3 regions of the Methylobacterium currus genome follow, and region 1 is predicted to be linked to each of the others. Evidence: riboswitches for the same ligand, from Rfam matches in the RefSeq annotation. Region 1 holds a riboswitch; each other region holds the start of a gene.
What was found. A riboswitch is a leader RNA that binds a small molecule or an ion and turns the genes downstream of it on or off. The one in region 1 is predicted to bind thiamine pyrophosphate.

Region 1 (6,314 bases):
GCAGGGTCGAGATGCCGGAGACGACGCAGGTCATCAGCACGGAGAGCAGGAAGGCGGTGACGAGCGGTGCAGACGAGGCCGGCAGCCGTCGTGCCGATGGGGAAGAGGTCATGACACGTCTTTCGAGACGGGCGGCCTGCCCGGGCGATGCGGCGCGCACTCGCCCGGCGGAGACCACCCGAGGGAGCGCGTTGCCTGACGTGAGACGCTTACGGCCGGCCGGGACACGGCCCGGCGACGACCTTGCCGATAGCAGACGCAGGGTCACATGCCAAGCGGATGGACCGGTTGTCCGTAGCCAAGCCTTTCCGCAACCAAGCCTTGCCGTCCTGCGGCGCAACGCCCATCTCAGCGCCATGCACGACCCGCTTCGCCCTCATCCCGCTCCGACGCCCACGGCCGCGGCGGACGGATCGGAGGCGAGCGACATCCCGATCGGCCTGTTCCGCGACTGCGTCGCCCTGCGCGACTGGCTGCTCAGCGAGGGGGCAAGATTGCCGGAATCCGGCGATCTCCTCGCCGGCATGGCCGAGCGGCTGAACGATCTCGGCGTGCCGGTCGACCGGGCCACCACCGCCATCGATGCGCTGCACTCGGACTATTCCGGCGTCGGCCGGTTCTGGACCCGCGAGGACGGCGTCAGCTTCCGCCTGTTCCCGCATGGCGAGGTCACCGAGCAGGCGCTGGCCCGCAGCCCCTTCGCCCATGTCTACGCCACCGGCGAATGGCTGATTCTCGACCTGCGCGAGACGCCGGACGACCGCTACAGCATCATCCCGGAGCTGAAGGCGGCGGGCTACACCCACTACATCACCGTCCCCCTTTTCTTCACCAACGGCACCAAGAACGGCGTCACCTTCGCGACCCGCGATCCCCGCGGCTTCGGCGACGACGACCTGGCGATCCTGCGCTTCATCATCCCGACCCTGTCGGCGGTGATGGAGATGCGCGGCCTCAATGCCCGCCTCGATCACGTGCTGCGGGTCTATGTCGGCGACGGGCCGCATCAGGCGATCCTGGCCGGCTTCATCCGCCGCGGCCAGGTCGAGCGGATCCGCTCGGCGATCCTCTTCGCCGACATGCGCGGCTACACCCACCTCACCGACGCGCTGACGCCCGAGGCCTCGGTGGAGCTTCTCAACACCTATTTCGACTGCCTGGTGCCGCCGATCGAGAGCGAGGGCGGCGAGGTGCTGAAATACATGGGCGACGGTCTCCTGGCGATCTTTCGCGAGAGCGGCGACGATCTCGGCGGCGCCGCGCAAGGCGCACTCTCGGCCGCGCAGGCGGCTTTGCGCCGCGTCGAGGAGGCGAACCGCGCCGGGCGTTTTCCCACCCGCATCGAGGTCGGCATCGCGCTCCACCACGGCGAGGCGGCCTACGGCAATGTCGGGTCCGGCGCCCGGCTCGACTTCACGGTGATCGGGCGCGACGTGAACCTGGCGAGCCGGCTCGCCAAGCTCAACAAGGTCCTGTCCGAGTCGCTCCTGATGTCGAAGCCCTTCGTCGACTTCCTGTGGGGCGACCCCGAGCTGCTCGGCACCCATCCCCTCGACGGCATCGCCGAGGAGATGGCGATCTACCGGCCGGGCAAGGGCGGGTGAAGGGGCGGGTGAAGGGGCGGCTGAGGGGTGTTGACGGCAGGCCCGTCCCCCGCCAAATACCGAGCGTTCCAGGGAGATCCCCGACAAGGGGCTGAGACACCGCTGGACCGCCGCCCTCGGGCCGGTCAGCGCGGAAATCCTTCGAACCTGATCCGGCTCATACCGGCGTAGGGATTGGACAGGGTCCGCCAGGACCCGCGCGCATCATCCGGCATTCGGGCGCAGTCCAGTCTCTTCGGGCCACCGTGGAGACGAGGGTGCACGCGCAGACGATCGGACGGCGGAGCGGACCGGCCACAGATCCCGAGAGCGACCGGCTGCCGGAACGGGCCCAGGGTGCGATCGATGTCGCAGTGATTGGCGCCGGGCTGATCGGCCTGTCGATCGCGTGGCGCCTGGCCAAGGCGGGTCTCGCCGTCGCGGCGATCGAGCGGGCCAAGGCCGGGGACGGCGCCAGCCTCGCCGCCACCGGCATGCTGGCGGCGGCGGCCGAGCACGAGCCAGGGGGCGAGGCCCTGCTGCCGCTCTGCCTCGCGAGCCAGCGCCTCTGGCACCCTTTTCGCGATGAGCTGGAGGCCGAATCAGGTCTGACCATCGACTACCGCCGCGAGGGCACCTTCGTGATCGCGCTCGGCCGCGACGAGGTCGAGCGCCTGCGCTTCCGCCACGACTTGCAGCGCCGCGACGGCCTCGCCGTCGAGTGGCTGTCCGGCCCGGCCATCCGCGCCCGCGAGCCGGGCCTGCGCCCCACCGTCACCGCCGGCCTGTTCTGCGCCGACGACCATCAGGTCGATCCGGCCCGGGTGATGGCCGCCCTGCGCCGGGCCTTTCGCGCGGCCGGCGGGCGCCTCGTCGAGGAGACCACCGTCACCGCGCTCCTTCGGGAGGGCGGCCGGGTCGCCGGCGTCGAGACGAGCGCGGGCACCGTGCGGGCGGGTACCGTCGTCCTCGCCTCCGGCGCCTGGGCCGGGGAGGGGAGCCTGGTGCCGGACCTCGCCCTGCCGGTCCGCCCCCTCAAGGGCCAGTCGGTCGCGCTGCAGATGACCCCCCGCAGCGGGTCTCTCTCCCACGTGGTCTGGACCGAGCAGGTCCACATGGCGCCGAAGGGCGACGGCTCGCTCATCGTCGGCGCCACCGTGGAGGAGACCGGCTTCGACCCGCACCTCACCGCCGGCGGCCTCTACGCCCTGCTCGAAGGCGCCCGACGGGCCCTGCCGGGGGTGGAGGAGATGCGGGTGGCCGGGATCTGGAGCGGCTTTCGCCCGACCTCGGACGACGACGCCCCGATCCTAGGCGAGGCCTTGCCCGGCCTGGTGCTGGCGGTCGGCCACCACCGCAACGGTTACCTCCTGGCCCCGGTCACCGCCGAGGCCGTCTCCACCCTGATCCTGCGCGGCGAGACGCTGCCGGTGGCCGCTCCCTTCGGCCTCGCCCGGTTCGCGCCGCACCATTCCCTCCGCAGCGAGACCCCATGAAGCTCTTCGTCAACGGCGAATCCCGCGACAGCGACGCCGCCACGCTCGACGCCCTCTGGCGCCAGGAGACCGCCGGGCTGGACCTGCCCGGCCCGCAGGGCTTCGCCATCGCGCTCAACGGCGCAGTGGTGCGCCAGCGCGACTGGGCGGCCACGGCGCTGACGGAGGGCGACCGCGTCGAGATCGTGCGCGCGATGCAGGGTGGTTAGGCAGACGACGAATTCGCCTGACGCCCCCTTCGTTCCGGGCGCGGAACGGGCGGAGGCTTGCGACAGGGGCTTGCGACAGGCCGCCGGCCCATGCCGCGAGGACCTCAAAATCCCCCGGTGCGCCACAAGGCGACCGCCGCCGCGACCAGCACGGCGAGCCAGGCGCCGGCGACCAGCATCAGGGTGCGCCGGTGGCCGGAGCGCGGCCGGTTGTCGTTGGCCGCGCGGCGCAGCCGGAGGGAGGCGGCGGCGTAGCCGTGAGTGGACGCCGCGATCGTGGCCGGGCGGGCAGGGGCGGTCTTGCGCAGGCTCGTCATGGCGATTCGTGCTCGTCGGACGACGATAGCACGCGCGCGCGCCGAACGTGAGCCGGCCGAACGACGCAAGCCGTCAGGACGACAAAAGGGGCGAGAACGGGATCGGGCGCGCGGCGATCCGGGGGGCGTGATCGTCGATCCAGCGCGGGCTGAGCACGGCGCCGTCCTCGGTCACGATCCAGGGCAGGGCCTCGGGACCCCCGGCCCGCACCGCCGCCGCGAGGGCGGCGCGCAGGGTGGGATAGCGGCGCGTCTCCCGCGGCCCCGATGCCCCTCGCGTGCCGTGCCACACCATCAGCTCGGCCGGACGCTCCATCTGCGGCTGCGACATCGTCGAACTCCTCTCGGCGCACCGAGGCTCGGTGAACCGAGAGGAGAATGACGCTTCCGCTCTGAGGCGGCGCTTACCGGAGGATTGCAGTTTGGTAACGAAGCCGCGTCACGACTCCGCCGGCGCCTCGCGATGCGGCCGCAGCTCCGGGGCACCGATCTCGGGCTCGGCCTCCGCCGCCGGCTCGCTCCGGCTCTCGGCCCGGCTGGTGTCGATGAACAGGCGGGCCTCGCCCTCGCCGAGGCCCAGGCTGCGCAGCGCATAGAGCGCCATGCCGAAGCCGACCTCGCGCTCGGCCATCAGCACCAGCCCCACCTTTTCCTCCTCGAGCTTGCGCCGCTCGGTGTCGCTGTGGGTGCGCACCACCGTGTCGATCCCCGGATTGGCCTCGCGGGCGATCTCGATCAGGCGACGGGCCTGATGCGCGTCCGGGCTCGCCACCACCAGCAGCCGCGCCCGCCCGATATCTGCGGCAGTGAGGATGCCCGGCGCGCTGGCATCGCCGAACACCGCCGCGATGCCGGCGGCACGCAGTTCCTCGACCCGGCGCCGGTCGCGCTCCACCACCACGTAGGGCAGTTCCCAGGCGGCCAGCGCCTTGCCGATGGCGCTGCCGACCCGGCCGTAGCCGACCACCACCGCGTGGCCCTCGCGGCCCCTGGCGTGGGACGAGATCGCGAGCTGCTCAGCCCCGCGCTCGAACCGGGCGGCCAGCGCCGGCCGCCCCTCGATGAACCGGCTGACGCGGCTCATGCCGGCGAAGATCAGCGGGTTGAGGGTGATGGAGAGGAGGGAGCCGGCCAGGATCAGGTCGCGCCCTTCCGGCGGCAGCAGCTTCAGGCCGATGCCGAGGCTCGCCAGGATGAACGAGAATTCGCCGATCTGCGCCAGGCTCGCCGCGATGGTGAGCGCCGTCGAGAGCGGATGGCGGAAGGCCAGCACGATGGCGATGGCGGCCAGCGACTTGCCGACCAGGATCACCGCCAGGGTGGCGAGCACGGCCAGCGGCTCGCGCAGCAGGATCGTCGGGTCGAACAGCATGCCGACCGAGACGAAGAACAGGACCGCGAAGGCATCCTGCAGCGGCAGCGAATCCGCCGCGGCCTGGTGGCTGAGGTCCGATTCGGCCAGCACCATGCCGGCGAAGAAGGCGCCGAGCGCGAAGGAGACGCCGAACAACTCGGCCGAGCCGTAGGCGATGCCGAGCGCCAGCGCGAGCACCGCCAGGGTGAACAGCTCGCGCGAGCCGGTGCGGGCGGCCTGGTCGAGGATCCAGGGCACCACCCGGCGGCCGCCGGCCAGCATCAGCACGGCGAAGGCCGCCACCTTGGCGAGGGTGAGGCCGAGGGTGAGCCAGATGTTGCCGTCGCCCGCGATGCCGTGCGCCGCCCCCGCGCTCTCGCCGCCCAGCGGCCCGGCCAATGCCGGCAGCAGGACGAGGGCCAGCACCATCGCCAGGTCCTCGACGATGAGCCAGCCGACCGCGATGCGGCCCTTGTCGGAATCGAGGAGGCTTCGCTCCTCCAGCGCCCGCAGCAGCACCACCGTCGAGGCGACCGACAGGGCGAGGCCGAAGACGAGGCCCGCCCCGAGGCTCCAGCCCCAGGCGACGCTCAAGGCCAGCCCCATCAGGGTGGCGACAGCGATCTGCACGACGGCGCCGGGCAGCGCGATGGCGCGCACCGCCATAAGATCGCCGATCGAGAAGTGCAGGCCGACCCCGAACATCAACAGGATCACGCCGATCTCGGCAAGCTGCCCCGCCAGCTCCGCATTGCCGACGAAGCCCGGCGTGTAGGGGCCGACCGCGAGGCCGGCCAGGAGATAGCCGACCAGGGGCGGGAGCTTCAGCCGCTGCGCGAGCATGCCGCCGACGAACGCGAAAACGAGCCCGAGGGCGATGATGGCGATCAGCTCGGAGGCGTGCGGCACGGTCGGGTCAGCTCCTTCGGAATGGGGCGCGCCGCAGGGGCAGCAACGACGTGTCCGAAGTCTAGCAGCCTTTCCGGGCTCCCGCGGTGCCGCATCGCACCAAAAATCGCCCCCGCTCCCCGAAATCCTCGCATCCGGCGAGCGCCGTCGCCGGGCGGCGCTCTACCGTCCGAAGCGGGCGGTTTTCAGCGCCCGAATGGCCGGCGGGCGGGGCCGGCGGCGCGGGGAAGCCGCGGCAGGCTCGTCCGCAGGCTGACGCCCGGCCGGGCGGCGAGCACGATGACGATCGCGCCGAGGGCGGCGGAGGTCATCACGAGAAGCTCGGTCGAGAACATGCGGCAGCCCTGGCGGTGAGGGGACGCCGCTGTGCGGCAGTCGAAAATATCGGCGTTTCGTGCCGGGTGGACGATTGCCGCCCGGCGTCGCTGCTCTAGCTCGCCGCAGGA
Region 2 (6,314 bases), 2.9 Mb from region 1:
TATTTACTGCAGATTTACAAGATTTATGATGTTAATTATTAAATATGATGTTTTGACATTTTTACTTCTAGAAATTTTCAAATCATGATCAGTACCCGATGTGTTGGCAGCGGCTTCGTCGTGGATTGTAAGCCAATCTCTCCGTCTTCGCCTCCGTCATCTTTGGGAGAGCGACTGAAATTCCTAGGACTGCCGGCGATCGACACGCTGGTGACAGTCGGAGCGGGCAGCGCTAACGTCACGTCGCGAGTCAGGCCTGCCGCCCTGTCGCGTGTCCCGCGTGCCGGCGACGACGAGGACATCTCGCAGTCGTTCAACCCGCAGCGGCAAGACGGTCGGCCGCACCTACGACGGCGTAGAGGTGCTGGCGCCCAAGATGCGCTCGAAGAGCTTCACGTCCGCCGAGGTCCGGCAAGCGATCGGGCGGGCGATGCAGGACATCGGCGTGTCGAGCCCGTCCGAGGCACCGAGGGAGAAGGCGGCCAAGTCGCCCCCGGGAAAAAGTCGGCTCGGGAAAAGACGGAGGACGCGGCGGAGAACCGGCTCGCGAAGATCATCAAGATCATCGCCGAGTGCCCGTTCGCGCCCCCGTGATGATGGCGGACGCCAGGACCGGGGCGGCGCGTCTCCCGGCCGCCCTCGGCGCGAGCGCTCACCCGCCGGCCGGGATCCGCGCGATCGCCTTGATCTCGAAGTCGAACCCCGCGAGCCAGGTCACGCCGACCGCGGTCCAGTTCGGATAGGGCGCCTCGCCGACCACGCCGTCACGCACCCGCATCACGGTGTCGAGCTGCGCCGCCGGGTCGGTGTGGAAGGTCGTCACGTCGACGACGTCGTCGAAGGTGCAGCCCGCCGCTTCCAGCACCGCCGCGAGCCGGGTGAACGCCAGGGCGACCTGAGCCGCGAAGTCGGGTTCCGGCGAGCCGTCCTCGCGGCTGCCGACCTGGCCGGAGACGAACAGCAGGTCGCCGGAGCGGATCGCGGCCGAGTAGCGGTGCCGCTCGTAGAGGGCCTGCCGGCCGGGCGGAAAGACGGCGTCGCGCATGCGCCGCGCCGGAACGTCGGTCTGAGCCTGCGCCATGAATTGCTCCCTCGGTCCTCAAGTTGATATACGGGACGTATGTGAGAGAGCACGGATACGCAGCGTATGTCAATTCACATGCGCTGCGTATGCCAATGAGGGTGGGTCGAGGTGGCCGGACGACGCGCGCAGATGATGGAAGAGACGAAGGACAAGCTCATCCGGACAGCCCGGGAGGCCTTCGCGCGGAAGGGCTATGCGGCCGCCTCGATGGACGAGCTGACCGCCGCGGCCGGGCTGACGCGGGGTGCGCTCTATCACAATTTCGGCGACAAGAAGGGGCTGCTCCAGGCGGTGATCGACCGGATCGACGCCGAGATGGCGGCGCGCCTGCGCGCGGTCGGCGAGCGGGCCTCTCACCCGTGGCGCGGCCTCCTCGACGAGTACCGGGCCTATATCGAGATGGCGCTGGAGCCGGAGATCCAGCGCATCCTGCTCCTCGACGGCCCGGCGGTCCTCGGCGATCCGTCGCTGTGGCCGAGCCAGAATGCCTGCCTCGCCGAGACGACCCGGCGCATCCAGACCCTCGTCGCGGACGGGGCGATCCCCCCGGTGGACGCGGAAGCTGCCGCGCGGCTCCTCAACGGCGCCTCGCTCCACGCGGCCCTCTGGGTCGCGGCGTCGCGGGAGCCGGAGGCGACGCTGGGCAAGGCGCTCGAGGCGTTCCGGCGGCTCGCCGAGGGGTTGGCGCGCCCTTGAGCGCAACTTGACACCCGCCCCCGCACCCCCCAGTGTCTTCGGCTCCCAGGGGGGCCTCGTGAGGAGGCTGAGATTCCGCCGGTCCGGACCCGTCCGGGCGCCGCGGTGACCCTATGAACCTGATCCGGGTCATGCCGGCGTAGGGATGCGGGACCGGCGAGGGCAAGGCCCTCACAGCCGTCTTTTCGCGCATGATCTCCGCCGGACTGGCCGTCGCCCGGGATGGGCGCGAGGTGGCCGTCATGTCGCAAGCGGAGATCGTCGAGGCCCTCCTCGATTTCATCGGGCGCCCAAGCGCGACCGAAGCGGAGTTCGAGGCGCTGGCCCTGCGGCTCTTCGCCTATCAGTTCGCCCACAACGCGCCCTATCGCCGCTTCGCGCAACAGCGCGGGCGCACGCCGCTGACGGTCCGGCGCTGGCGCGACATCCCGGCGGTGCCGATCAAGGCGTTCAAGGATCTCACCTTGAGCTGCTGCCCGCCCGACGAGGCCGAACGGGTGTTCATGACGAGCGGCACGACCGGGAGCGGGCGGGGCCGCAGCTACCACCCGACGCTCGCAGTCTACGACCGCTCGATGCTCGCGGGCTTCGCCGCCCGGATCATGCGCGGGCGCCAGACGATCCGGATGGGCATTCTGTTTCCGGACGAGGCGGCGCTCCCGCATTCCTCCCTCGCCCATTACCTGGCGCTGGCGAAGGACCATTTCGGCACGGAGGACAGCGCCGTCTTCGTCGGACCCGGGGGGCTCGCCCTCGACGCGCTGCTGACATTCCTCGCCGAGGCCGAGGCCGCGGGCGAACCCCTCGCGCTTTTGGGCGCCACCTACGCCTTCGTGCCGGTGATGGACGCGCTGGCGGAGCGGGGCCGCCGCTTCGCCCTGCCGGCGGGGAGCTTCCTCTTCGACACCGGCGGCTTCAAGGGCCAGTCGCGCGAGATCGAGCCGGACGCGTTCTACGACGGGCTCTCGGCAGCTTTCGGGGTTCCGCGGAGCGAATGCCTCAACATGTACGGCATGACCGAACTGAGCACCCAATTCTACGACGACGGCAACGCGGTCTGTCCGCCGGTGAAGTCCGGCCCGCACTGGATCCGCAGCCGCGTCGTCGACCCGCTGACCGGGCAGGACCTGCCCGAGGGCGAGACCGGCGTGCTGGTCCACCACGACCTCGCCCACTTCAATTCCGTCTCGGCGATCCTGACCGAGGATGCCGGCGTGATCGCGCCGGGCGGCTTCCGGCTGCTCGGCCGGGTCGAGGGCGCGGCGTCGCGCGGCTGCTCGGTCGCGGTGGCCGAATTCCTGGCTGCCGCGCAGGGATGAGGATCCTGGAGCAGGCCGGGCACCTCCCGGGCCTCCCGGCCGAGGCGGTCGGCCGGCGCGTCGTCGAGCACCGCGCCTGGGGCGAGACCGTCGGGGTGGCGCTGCCGGACCTCCGGGAGGATCAGGCGAAGGCCCTGTGCGGGCATGTCCGCGCCCGAGCCCGCGAGACCCTGCGGCGGATGGAGACCGTCCGGATCGTCGAGGCGATCGACCGGGCGAGCGCCTGCCTGCTCGACCGCGCCCACCCGTTGCGCCGGAAGGCGGAGGCGCTCCTGCCGGTCGTCACCGGCTACGACCGCGAGACGGTGCGGCTCGGCCTGACGAGCTACCTGAAAACCTTTCGGCGGCCGCAGCTGCTGCGGTTCCTCGCCGAGGATTTTTCGAATCCCGGCGTGCTCGACGGCTTCCAGCCGGCGGTGAAGGGCGGGTTCGTGCGGGCGCGGGGGCCCGACCTGCTGCTGCATGTCTGGGCCGGCAACGTCCCGGCCCTGCCGCTCTGGAGCCTCGTCTCGGGGTTGCTGGTCAAGGCCGGCACGATCGGCAAGCTCGCCTCGGCCGAGCCGCTGACCGCGGGCTGGTTCGCGCACCTGATCGCGGAGACCGATCCCGAACTCGGCGAGTGCCTGGCGGTCACCTGGTGGAAGGGCGGCGCCGGCGGGACCGAGGCCACCTTCCTCGCGCAGGCCGATTGCGTCATGGCCTATGGCGGCAACGAGACCCTGACGGCTTTGCGCGCCAAGGTGCCGGTCACCACCCGGTTCCTGCCGCACGGCCACCGCATCGGCTTCGCGATGATCGCCCGCGAGGCCCTGGACAGCCGCCGCGCCGGCACCCTCGCGCGCCTCGCCGCCCAGGACATCGTGCGCTACGAGCAGCAGGGCTGCTACGCACCGCAGATGCTGTTCGTCGAGCGCGGCGGTCCGGTCGCGCCGGACGAGTTCGCCCGCCACCTCGCCCATGGACTCGCCGCCCTGGCGAGCCGCCACCCGCGCCGGCGCCTCGATCCGGGCGAGGCCGCGTCCATCGCGGCCTGGCGGAGCGCCCACGAGATGCGGGCCCTCGACGGGGAAGCGACGCTGCTGGGCGATCCGGCCGATCCGTGGAGCGTCGTGCTGCTCGACGCCGCCACGGGCTTGAGCCCGTCCGGCCTCAACCGCAGCGTGGCCGTGGTGGCGGTCGACGCTCTCGCGGACGTGCCGGCCCTGGTGGCGCCGCACCGCGCGTATCTCCAGAGCGCCGGGATCGCGGCGGCCCCCGCCACGCTGTTCCGCCTGGCGGAGGATCTGGCCGCGGTCGGCCTCACCCGGATCGCCGCCCTCGGCCGCATGACCGCGCCGGAGGCCGGCTGGCACCATGACGGCCGCTTCAGCCTGCTCGACCTCGTCACGATGACGGAGATCGAGGCGAGCGCCGAGGCCGCGGCGGAAGGCTTCGCGCCCTATGCCGACTGATCCGTATCTCTCCCTCGCCGGCGTGCGCTACCGCTTCCCCGGCGATCCAACCGACACCGTCGCCGGCGTCGACTGGGCGATCCCCCGCGGGGCGATCCACTGCCTGCTCGGCCGCAGCGGCTGCGGCAAGACCACCCTGCTCAAGCTCGCCGCCGGGCTGCTGGCACCGGATGCCGGCACGGTGCGGATCGACGGGACGGGGGTGAGCGGCCCGCCCGAAAAGGTCGGCTTCGTGTTCCAGGCCCCGACCCTGCTCGCCTGGCTCTCCGCCCTCGACAACGTGCTGCTGCCGGTCTCGCTCAAGCGCCGGCCTCAAGCCCCCGACCGGGAGGCCGCCCGCGACCTCCTCGCCGCGATGGGCCTCGGCGACCTGACCGAGCGCCGCCCCGCCGCCCTGTCGGGCGGGCAGCAGAGCCGGGTCGCGATGGCCCGGGCGCTGGTGACGGAGCCGAGCTTGCTCCTCCTCGACGAGCCCTTCGCCGCCCTCGACGCGCTGACCCGCGAGGAGTTGCAAGAGGACCTCCTGCGCCTCTGCACGTCCCGCGGCACCGCGGCGCTCTTCGTCACCCACGACATCGCCGAGGCGGCCTATCTCGGCGACCGGGTCGGCGTGATGGCGGCCGGGCGCCTGGTGCACGAGGGCGCGGTCCCGCTGCCGCGGCCCCGGCCGCCGGGCATCCGCTACGAGCCCGCCTTCGGGGCGGTCTGCCGCTCGCTCCGCGCGATCATGGACGGCGCTCCCTCGAACAGCCCGTCTCCTGCGATCGGGCGGGCGGCGTGAGGACGCGTCTCGCCTCCGCCCTGCTGCTGGCGGCCCTGCTCATCGCCTGGGAGGCGTGGTGCCGCTCAGGCAGCGTCTCACCCCTCGTCCTGCCCGCCCCCTCCGCCGTCGCCGGGACGCTGTGGGGCGAGGCCGCCTCCGGCCGGCTCTGGCCGCACTTGCGCGTCACCGTGACGGAGATGGCGCTCGGCCTCCTCGCCGGCACCGTCCTCGGCCTCGGTGCCGGAATCCTGCTGTCGGAATCGCCGGCTCTGCACCGGGTGCTGCGTCCCTACGTGCTGGCGAGCCAGCTGGTGCCGAAGCTGGCGCTGGGGCCGCTCCTGATCCTGTGGTTCGGCTTCGGGCTGACGCCGACCGTGGTGATCACCGCACTGATCTGCTTCTTCCCGCTCTTCGAGAACACCCTCACGGGCCTCGATCAGGTCGAGCCCGGGCAGCGCGAGCTCTTCCGGATGCTCGGGGCGAGCCGCGCGCAGACCCTGCTGCGCCTGAAGCTGCCCGCTTCGCTGCCGGTGATCCTGGCGGGCTTCCGCGTCGCCATCGTGCTCGCCCTCGTGGGTGCGGTGGTGGGCGAGTTCGTCGGCGGGCGCCAGGGACTCGGCGCCTCGATCATCGCCGCCCAGAGCGTGATGGATTCGAGCCTGATCATCGCCCTCTTCGTGGTCATCACCGCCCTCGGGATGGTTGTCTACGAGGCCGCGCGGGGGCTCGAGGCCGTGATCCTGCGCCGCTACGCCAGAGATTGAACAAAGATGCGCTCCCTCCGCCTCCTCGTCCTCCTCGCCCTCGCCTGGCTCGTCTCCCCGGCCCTGGCGCAGCCCCTGGAAAAGGTCACCGTCGGCGGCTGGAGCCAGCCGATCAGCGAGATCACCAACCTGCTCGCCGAGCCCGATCACGGGTTGTTCAAGGCCCGCGGCATCGCCCTCGACTACGTGCCGGGCAATGGCGGCGGCTCGGCGATCCAGGCGTTGCTCTCGGGGCAA
Region 3 (6,314 bases), 800 kb from region 1:
CGCGAGACGCATCTCTCGGTCTGCGACAAGACCTCGGCCGAGACCTATGCGGGCATCCTGCGCGCCCTGGCGCCGGACGCCCATTGCCATCTCGTCGCCCCCGCCGATGCGAATATGGTGCTGCCTCGCGCTCTTCCCGAATGCGATGCCCTGGTGCTGACCGGCTCGACCCTGCACGTGGAGGAGGGCGGGCCTGCGGTGACGCGGCAATGCGAGCTGATGCGGGCGGCGCTCGAGGCCGGCCTTCCGGTCTTCGGCTCGTGCTGGGGCGTGCAGGTGGCGGCCACGATCGCCGGGGGCCGGGCCGGCCGCAACCCGAAGGGCCCGGAATTCGGGCTCGCCCGCGCCATCAGCCGGACGCAAGCCGGAGCCGGGCACCCGCTCCTCGACGGCCGGCCGCCGGCCTGGGACGCGCCGGCCATCCACGACGACGCCGTGATCGAACCGCCGCCGGGCGCCCGCATCCTTGCCGGCAACGACCGCCTCGACGTCCAGGCGATCGAGATCCGCCTCGGCGAGGGGGTGTTCTGGGGCACGCAGTACCATCCCGAGCTCGACCTCGACGAGGTCGCGGCGATGCTGCGCCTGTCGGCCCAGGGCGTGGTGGAGGCGGGCCTGTGCCCGGACGCGCCTTCGCTTCAGGCCTACGCGGATTCCTTGCGCGACCTGCATCACGATCCGGAAGGACGCCCCGATCTCGCCTGGCGCCTCGGCGTCACCGCCGAGGTGCTGGTGCCGGAGCGGCGCCGGCGCGAGATCGGGAACTTCCTCGACCGTCTGGTGCGGCCGCGCGCCGCCCGCCGCTGAGGCGGATGAGGCCGCCCGCATGCAGGGCAGGAAGCGTGCGACCTCGGCCCCGAGAAGCCCGGCTTCTCGTGAATGAGGCTGTCGGCTGAGGTCCGGCAACCGGTTCAGCCGGCCCGAGGCCGGCAGGTCAGGTCGTCGGGGCGGAGGCGAGGCGGGGAGCCGGGCCGGGGCGCTCCTCGCCGACGAGGTGGAAGGCGGCCGGCCGGCGGAACAGGAACCGGGCCGGGCTGTGGCGCACCAGCCGCTCGATCCCGAGAGGCACGGCCACCGCCGCCACGGTGACGAGGAGCGAGACGAGGCCGACATCCGCGATGATCCCGCTCTTCACGAGGGCGGTGCGAAGCGCCGCCATCGGCAGGAAGAAGGCGAGGTAGATCACGATCGAGCGCTCGCCGCAGGCCCGGAGCAAGGCTGTGACGGGACCACCGGCCCGGGTCAGCAGGGCCGCCGTCGCCACGATGGCCAGCGCCCCGGCGGCGCCGAGCCCCAGGCTCAACCCCGGCAGGCCCGCCAGGGTCGGGTGCGAGGCCAGGCCGGTCGGCGTGAAGACCAGGACACCCTCGATCAGCGCCCAGGCGGCGAGGCCGGCGAGCGCGAGGCCGGCCCGCGCCCGCACCCAGTCGGCCAGGGCGAAGATGCGGGCCGCGAACAGGTATCCGGCGACGAAGTAGACGAAGCGGGCGCAGAACTCGTCGATCAGGGTCGAGCCGGTATGGATGGGTGCGAGCTGCAGCAGGGCGGCGCCGACCAGCAGCACCGGGCCGGGGACCCGGCGCAGCAGCTTCACGGCGACCGAGAACACCGCCAGCAGGTAGATGAACCACAGGGTCGAGTAGGGCTCGATCAACCCGTAGGCGAGATGGGCGAGGAACGCGCCGGGTCCCGCCCCGTCGGTGATCTGGCCGTACTTCACCGCCGATTGGAGCAGAAGCCACAGCAGGTAGAAATACGCGAAGTGGACGATGCGCCGGTCGGCGAAGAGCCGCCAGTCGCGGTCGATCACGCGGCCGACGAACAGGCCGGACAGGAGGAAGAAGTCCGGGATCCGGAACGGTTTGGCGAACTCCACCACGTGGTGCATGAAGCCTTCGGCCCCCATCGCCTCGCCGGTCCCGAGGGTGGAGTGCATCATCACCACCAGGATGATGCAGATCCCCTTGGCGACGTCGACCCAGGCGAGGCGGCCCGCTTCCGGCACGCCGCGCGGGCGCACCGGATCGTCCGGCCGGACCGAGAGGGCGGGTTCGGTGCTGGGGCGGGCGGACATCGGCGTCTCCACGGACAAGGCGCGAAGGCTCGCAGGGAGGCGTAAAGATCGCAGCCGGATCGGCCGATCGAATCGCGCGAGAACTCGCAACCGCGGATTCACCGTCTCGTCGACGATGTCGATGCCGTTACCGGACGCTCCGCCTCGCCTCACGCCGCGTCCGGGTCAGGCGCGTCGCGGTGTGGAAATCGTCCGGCTTGGTGCGCACCCAGGCGAGGAAGCGGGCGATCTCCGGCTCGGCCCGCAGGCTCTCGACGTCGCTGAGGCGACGCGCCAGTTCGGCCTCGCTGTGGCGGGCATGGATCGCCGAGTGGCAGATCTGGTGCAGTTGCACCGTTTCGCCATGGGTGCCGCCCTTCAGCTTCGGCGTCAGGTGATGCTTGCTCTGGCGGGCGCCGGGCGGGATCGGCCGCTCGCAGAGCGGGCAGATCGCCGGTTCGCTGGCATGGGTGCCATGGGTCGAGGGGTCGTCGTCGCGCCAGCGCCGCTCTCGGCGTCCCAAGGCCAGCTCCTGAATGGCGGGGAGAACCGTCCGTATCTGGGTCGCGGCGCCCGGGCGTTTCAAGGTCGCGGCCGGGATGCCGCAGCGCCGCCGCCGGCCTGCGATTGACAAACCTCGCGCCCCGCCGGACAGTCGCCCCGTGACCGAGGGGAGCCCCGCCGACGGGGGCTGAGATTGGACGAGCGTGCGTCCTGACCCTTGAACCTGATCCGGTTCGTACCGGCGGAGGGACGGGAACCTGCCATGACCGACGTGACCCGTGCGTCCTCGCGCCCCGAGGCCGGATCGTCTCCCCGGGAGAGATCCATGAACGCACCCATCCTCGCGAAAGATCTGCCGCACAGCGTCACCACGGGGCCCGTCGCCGGCTCGGTGAAGGCCTACGCCTCGCCCCAGGAGCGCCCCGACCTTCATGTGCCCTACCGGGAGATCGCGCTCTCCGATCCGCGCGAGGCCCCGGTGCGGGTCTACGACCCGTCGGGCCCCTATACGGAGGCCGATGCACGCATCGACCTCGCGGCCGGTCTGCCCGAGATCCGTAAGCGCTGGATCGCGGGCCGCGGCTACGCGGCAACCGCCCCCCGGGCGGTGAAGCCAGAGGATAACGGCTTCGCCAGCGCGGACAGGCTGGTGGCGCCGTGCCCGGCCGCCCGCACCGTGCGCCGGGGCGCCCCGGGCCAGAGGGTCACCCAGTACGAGTTCGCCCGCGCCGGGATCGTCACGGAGGAGATGATCTACGTCGCCCACCGGGAGAACCTGTGCCGCGAGGCGATGCTGGCGGGGGCCGCGGACAAGCTCGCCGACGGCGAGAGCTTCGGGGCGAGCATCCCGCCCTTCATCACGCCGGACTTCGTGCGCGACGAGGTGGCGCGCGGGCGGGCGATCATCCCGGCCAACATCAACCACACCGAACTCGAGCCGATGGCCATCGGCCGCAACTTCCTCGTCAAGATCAACGCCAATATCGGCAACTCGGCCGTGACCTCCTCGGCCGCCGAGGAGGTCGAGAAGATGGTGTGGGCGATCCGCTGGGGCGCCGACACGGTCATGGACCTCTCGACGGGGCGCAACATCCACAACATCCGTGGCTGGATCCTGCGCAATGCGCCGGTGCCGATCGGGACGGTGCCGATCTACCAGGCGCTGGAGAAGGTCGGTGGCGATCCCCTCAAGCTCGATTGGGAGGTGTTTCGCGATACGCTGATCGAGCAGGCCGAGCAGGGGGTGGATTACTTCACCATCCATGCCGGCGTGCGCCTCGCCCACGTGCCGCTCACCGCCCGGCGCGTCACCGGCATTGTCTCGCGCGGCGGCTCGATCATGGCGCGCTGGTGCCTCGCCGGGCACCGGGAATCGTTCCTCTACGAGCGGTTCGAGGAGATCTGCGACATCTGCCGGGCCTACGACGTGTCGTTCTCCCTCGGCGACGGCCTGCGCCCGGGCTCGATCGCGGACGCCAACGACGCGGCGCAGTTCGCCGAGCTGGAGACCTTGGGGGAACTCACCGAGGTCGCCCATGCCAAGGGCTGCCAGGTGATGATCGAGGGCCCCGGCCACGTGCCGATGCACAAGATCAAGGTCAACATGGAGAAGCAGCTCGCCGAGTGCGGCGAGGCGCCGTTCTACACGCTCGGCCCGCTCACCACCGACGTGGCGCCGGGCTACGACCACATCACCTCCGGCATCGGCGCGGCGATGATCGGCTGGTTCGGCACCGCGATGCTCTGCTACGTCACCCCGAAGGAGCATCTCGGCCTGCCGAACCGCGACGACGTGAAGACCGGCGTCATCACCTACAAGATCGCCGCCCATGCCGCCGACCTCGCCAAGGGCCACCCGGCCGCCCAATTGCGCGACGACGCCCTGTCGCGGGCCCGGTTCGACTTCCGCTGGGAGGACCAGTTCAACCTCTCCCTCGATCCGGACACGGCGCGGGCCTATCACGACGAGACCCTGCCGAAGGACGCCCACAAGGTCGCGCATTTCTGCTCGATGTGCGGGCCGAAATTCTGCTCGATGAAGATCACCCAGGACCTGCGCGCCGACGTGCTGGCCATGGCGGCGGCGAGCGCCGTGGTCGGCGAGGCCACACCCTTGAGCGAAGCGGAGCGGGCGGCCGGCATGGCCCAAAAATCGGCGGAATTCATGACGCAGGGCGGGGACCTCTACGTCGCACCCGGCGAATAGGAACCCACCGCCATGCCGATGCAGGCCCAAGCGGCCCCGCCGGGGCCTGCCCCGTCTCCGCCTGGACGCGCGCGTCCGGGCTCGATCATGCGCCGTCTGGTCGTCTTCGCCCTCGGTCTGGCGGTGCCGATCCTGATCTTCGGCGGCGTGGTGCTGTGGCAATTCGCCGGCGCGGCGCGGGACCGCCTCGAGGCGGAGGCCCTGGGCCGCGCCCGCATGGAGGCGGCGGCGGTCGACCGCGAGGTGGCGAGCCTCGTCGCCACCCTCGAGGCCCTGAGCCTCTCCAACGCGCTCCAGCGCGGCGACGTGACGGCGTTCCGCGAGCAGATGCAGGAGCTGCTCCGCCGCAGCGGCCTGCCGGCGACCCTGCGCGACGCCGACGGGCGGCGCCTGATCGACCTCGGCGCCGAACCGATGGCGGAACGCCTCGACGCGGCCGATGCGAGCGCGCTCAACGGCCGCCCTGCGGTCTCGGGCGTGGTCGACGGACGGTTCCGGGTGACGGTGCCGGTGATGCGCCGCGGCGGCGACGCGGTGCTCTACCTCCTGTCCTTCTCCCTGCCGACGGACCGGATCCGCGACGTGCTGGCCTCCGGCGGCGTGCCGAAGGCCTGGGTGCTGAGCGTCATCGACCGCGACCAGCGGATCCTGACCCGCACCCGGGCGCCGGAGCGCTTCACCGGCGTGCAGGCCCCCGACGATCTGCGCCGAGCCACCGGGCCGGAGGGGAGCTGGCGCGGCGCCTCGATGGAGGGCGACCCGTTCTTCGTCGCCTATGCGCGGGCCGGGGTACCGGATTGGCGCGTCGCCGTCGGAGTGCCGGAGGAGGCGCTGGCGGCCCCGGTGCGGGCCTCCCTCGTCTGGTTCGCCGCGCTCGGCGGCATGCTGGCCGCCATCGCGGCGGTTCTGGCGCTGGCCTTCGCCCGCGGCATCGCGGCGCCGCTCCGGGCCCTGCGCGATCAGGCGGTGGCCCTCGGCTCCGGCCGCGCGGCCCCCGTCCTCGCCGGGGTGCCGGCGGAGGTCGCCGCGGTGAGCGCCGAGATCGCGAGCGCTGCCCAGCGCCAGCGCGAGCGCGCGGCCGAGCGCGCGCGGGCCGCCGCGGCCCTGCGCGCCGAGACCCAGCGCCTGGAGGTGATGAACCGCCTCGGCACGGCGCTCGCGAGCGAGCTCGACCGCCAGCGCCTCGGCGACACGGTGGTGGAGGCCGCGACCCACCTGACCGGCGCGGCCTACGGCGCCCTGTTCGAGCGGGTGCCGGAGAGCCCGGACGGTCCCGAGCATTGGCGGCTCCTCAGCCTCACCGGCGCGCCGCGGGAGGCCTTCACCCGCTTCGGCCTGCCCCGGGTGACGACCCTGTTCAGCCACACCTTCGCCGCCCGCGGGGTGGTGCTGAGCGAGGACGTGACGGCGGATCCGCGCTACGGCAGCCATGGCGGCATGCCGCAGGGCCACCTGCCGGTGCGCAGCTACCTCGCGGTGCCGGTGGTCTCGGGCGACGGCGTCATCCTCGGCGCTCTGCTGTTCGGCCATCCCGAGCCGCACCGCTTCGGC

Region 2: linked by a shared signal. The riboswitch ahead of DA075_RS17020 (LuxE/PaaK family acyltransferase) and the one ahead of thiO (glycine oxidase ThiO) in region 1 are both predicted to bind thiamine pyrophosphate.
Region 3: linked by a shared signal. The riboswitch ahead of thiC (phosphomethylpyrimidine synthase ThiC) and the one ahead of thiO (glycine oxidase ThiO) in region 1 are both predicted to bind thiamine pyrophosphate.

What each region holds. Positions count from the first base shown of each region.
Region 1 is NZ_CP028843.1:6,514,984-6,521,297, reverse strand. It holds gene DA075_RS29970 (DUF2798 domain-containing protein) at 1-112, opposite strand, end outside; gene DA075_RS29965 (adenylate/guanylate cyclase domain-containing protein) at 357-1,604, shown strand; TPP riboswitch at 1,666-1,796, shown strand; gene thiO (glycine oxidase ThiO) at 1,862-3,079, shown strand; gene thiS (sulfur carrier protein ThiS) at 3,076-3,288, shown strand; gene DA075_RS29950 (hypothetical protein) at 3,393-3,605, opposite strand; gene DA075_RS29945 (hypothetical protein) at 3,679-3,936, opposite strand; gene DA075_RS29940 (monovalent cation:proton antiporter-2 (CPA2) family protein) at 4,045-5,868, opposite strand; gene DA075_RS38285 (hypothetical protein) at 6,054-6,179, opposite strand.
Region 2 is NZ_CP028843.1:3,649,109-3,655,422, reverse strand. It holds gene DA075_RS17030 (RidA family protein) at 653-1,081, opposite strand; gene DA075_RS17025 (TetR/AcrR family transcriptional regulator) at 1,214-1,780, shown strand; TPP riboswitch at 1,818-1,943, shown strand; gene DA075_RS17020 (LuxE/PaaK family acyltransferase) at 1,972-3,099, shown strand; gene DA075_RS17015 (acyl-CoA reductase) at 3,096-4,550, shown strand; gene DA075_RS17010 (ABC transporter ATP-binding protein) at 4,540-5,331, shown strand; gene DA075_RS17005 (ABC transporter permease) at 5,328-6,077, shown strand; gene DA075_RS17000 (ABC transporter substrate-binding protein) at 6,084-6,314, shown strand, end outside.
Region 3 is NZ_CP028843.1:5,712,968-5,719,281, forward strand. It holds gene DA075_RS26300 (type 1 glutamine amidotransferase) at 1-807, shown strand, start outside; gene DA075_RS26305 (acyltransferase family protein) at 935-2,074, opposite strand; gene DA075_RS26310 (restriction endonuclease) at 2,202-2,576, opposite strand; TPP riboswitch at 2,713-2,824, shown strand; gene thiC (phosphomethylpyrimidine synthase ThiC) at 2,883-4,763, shown strand; gene DA075_RS38240 (ATP-binding protein) at 5,898-6,314, shown strand, end outside.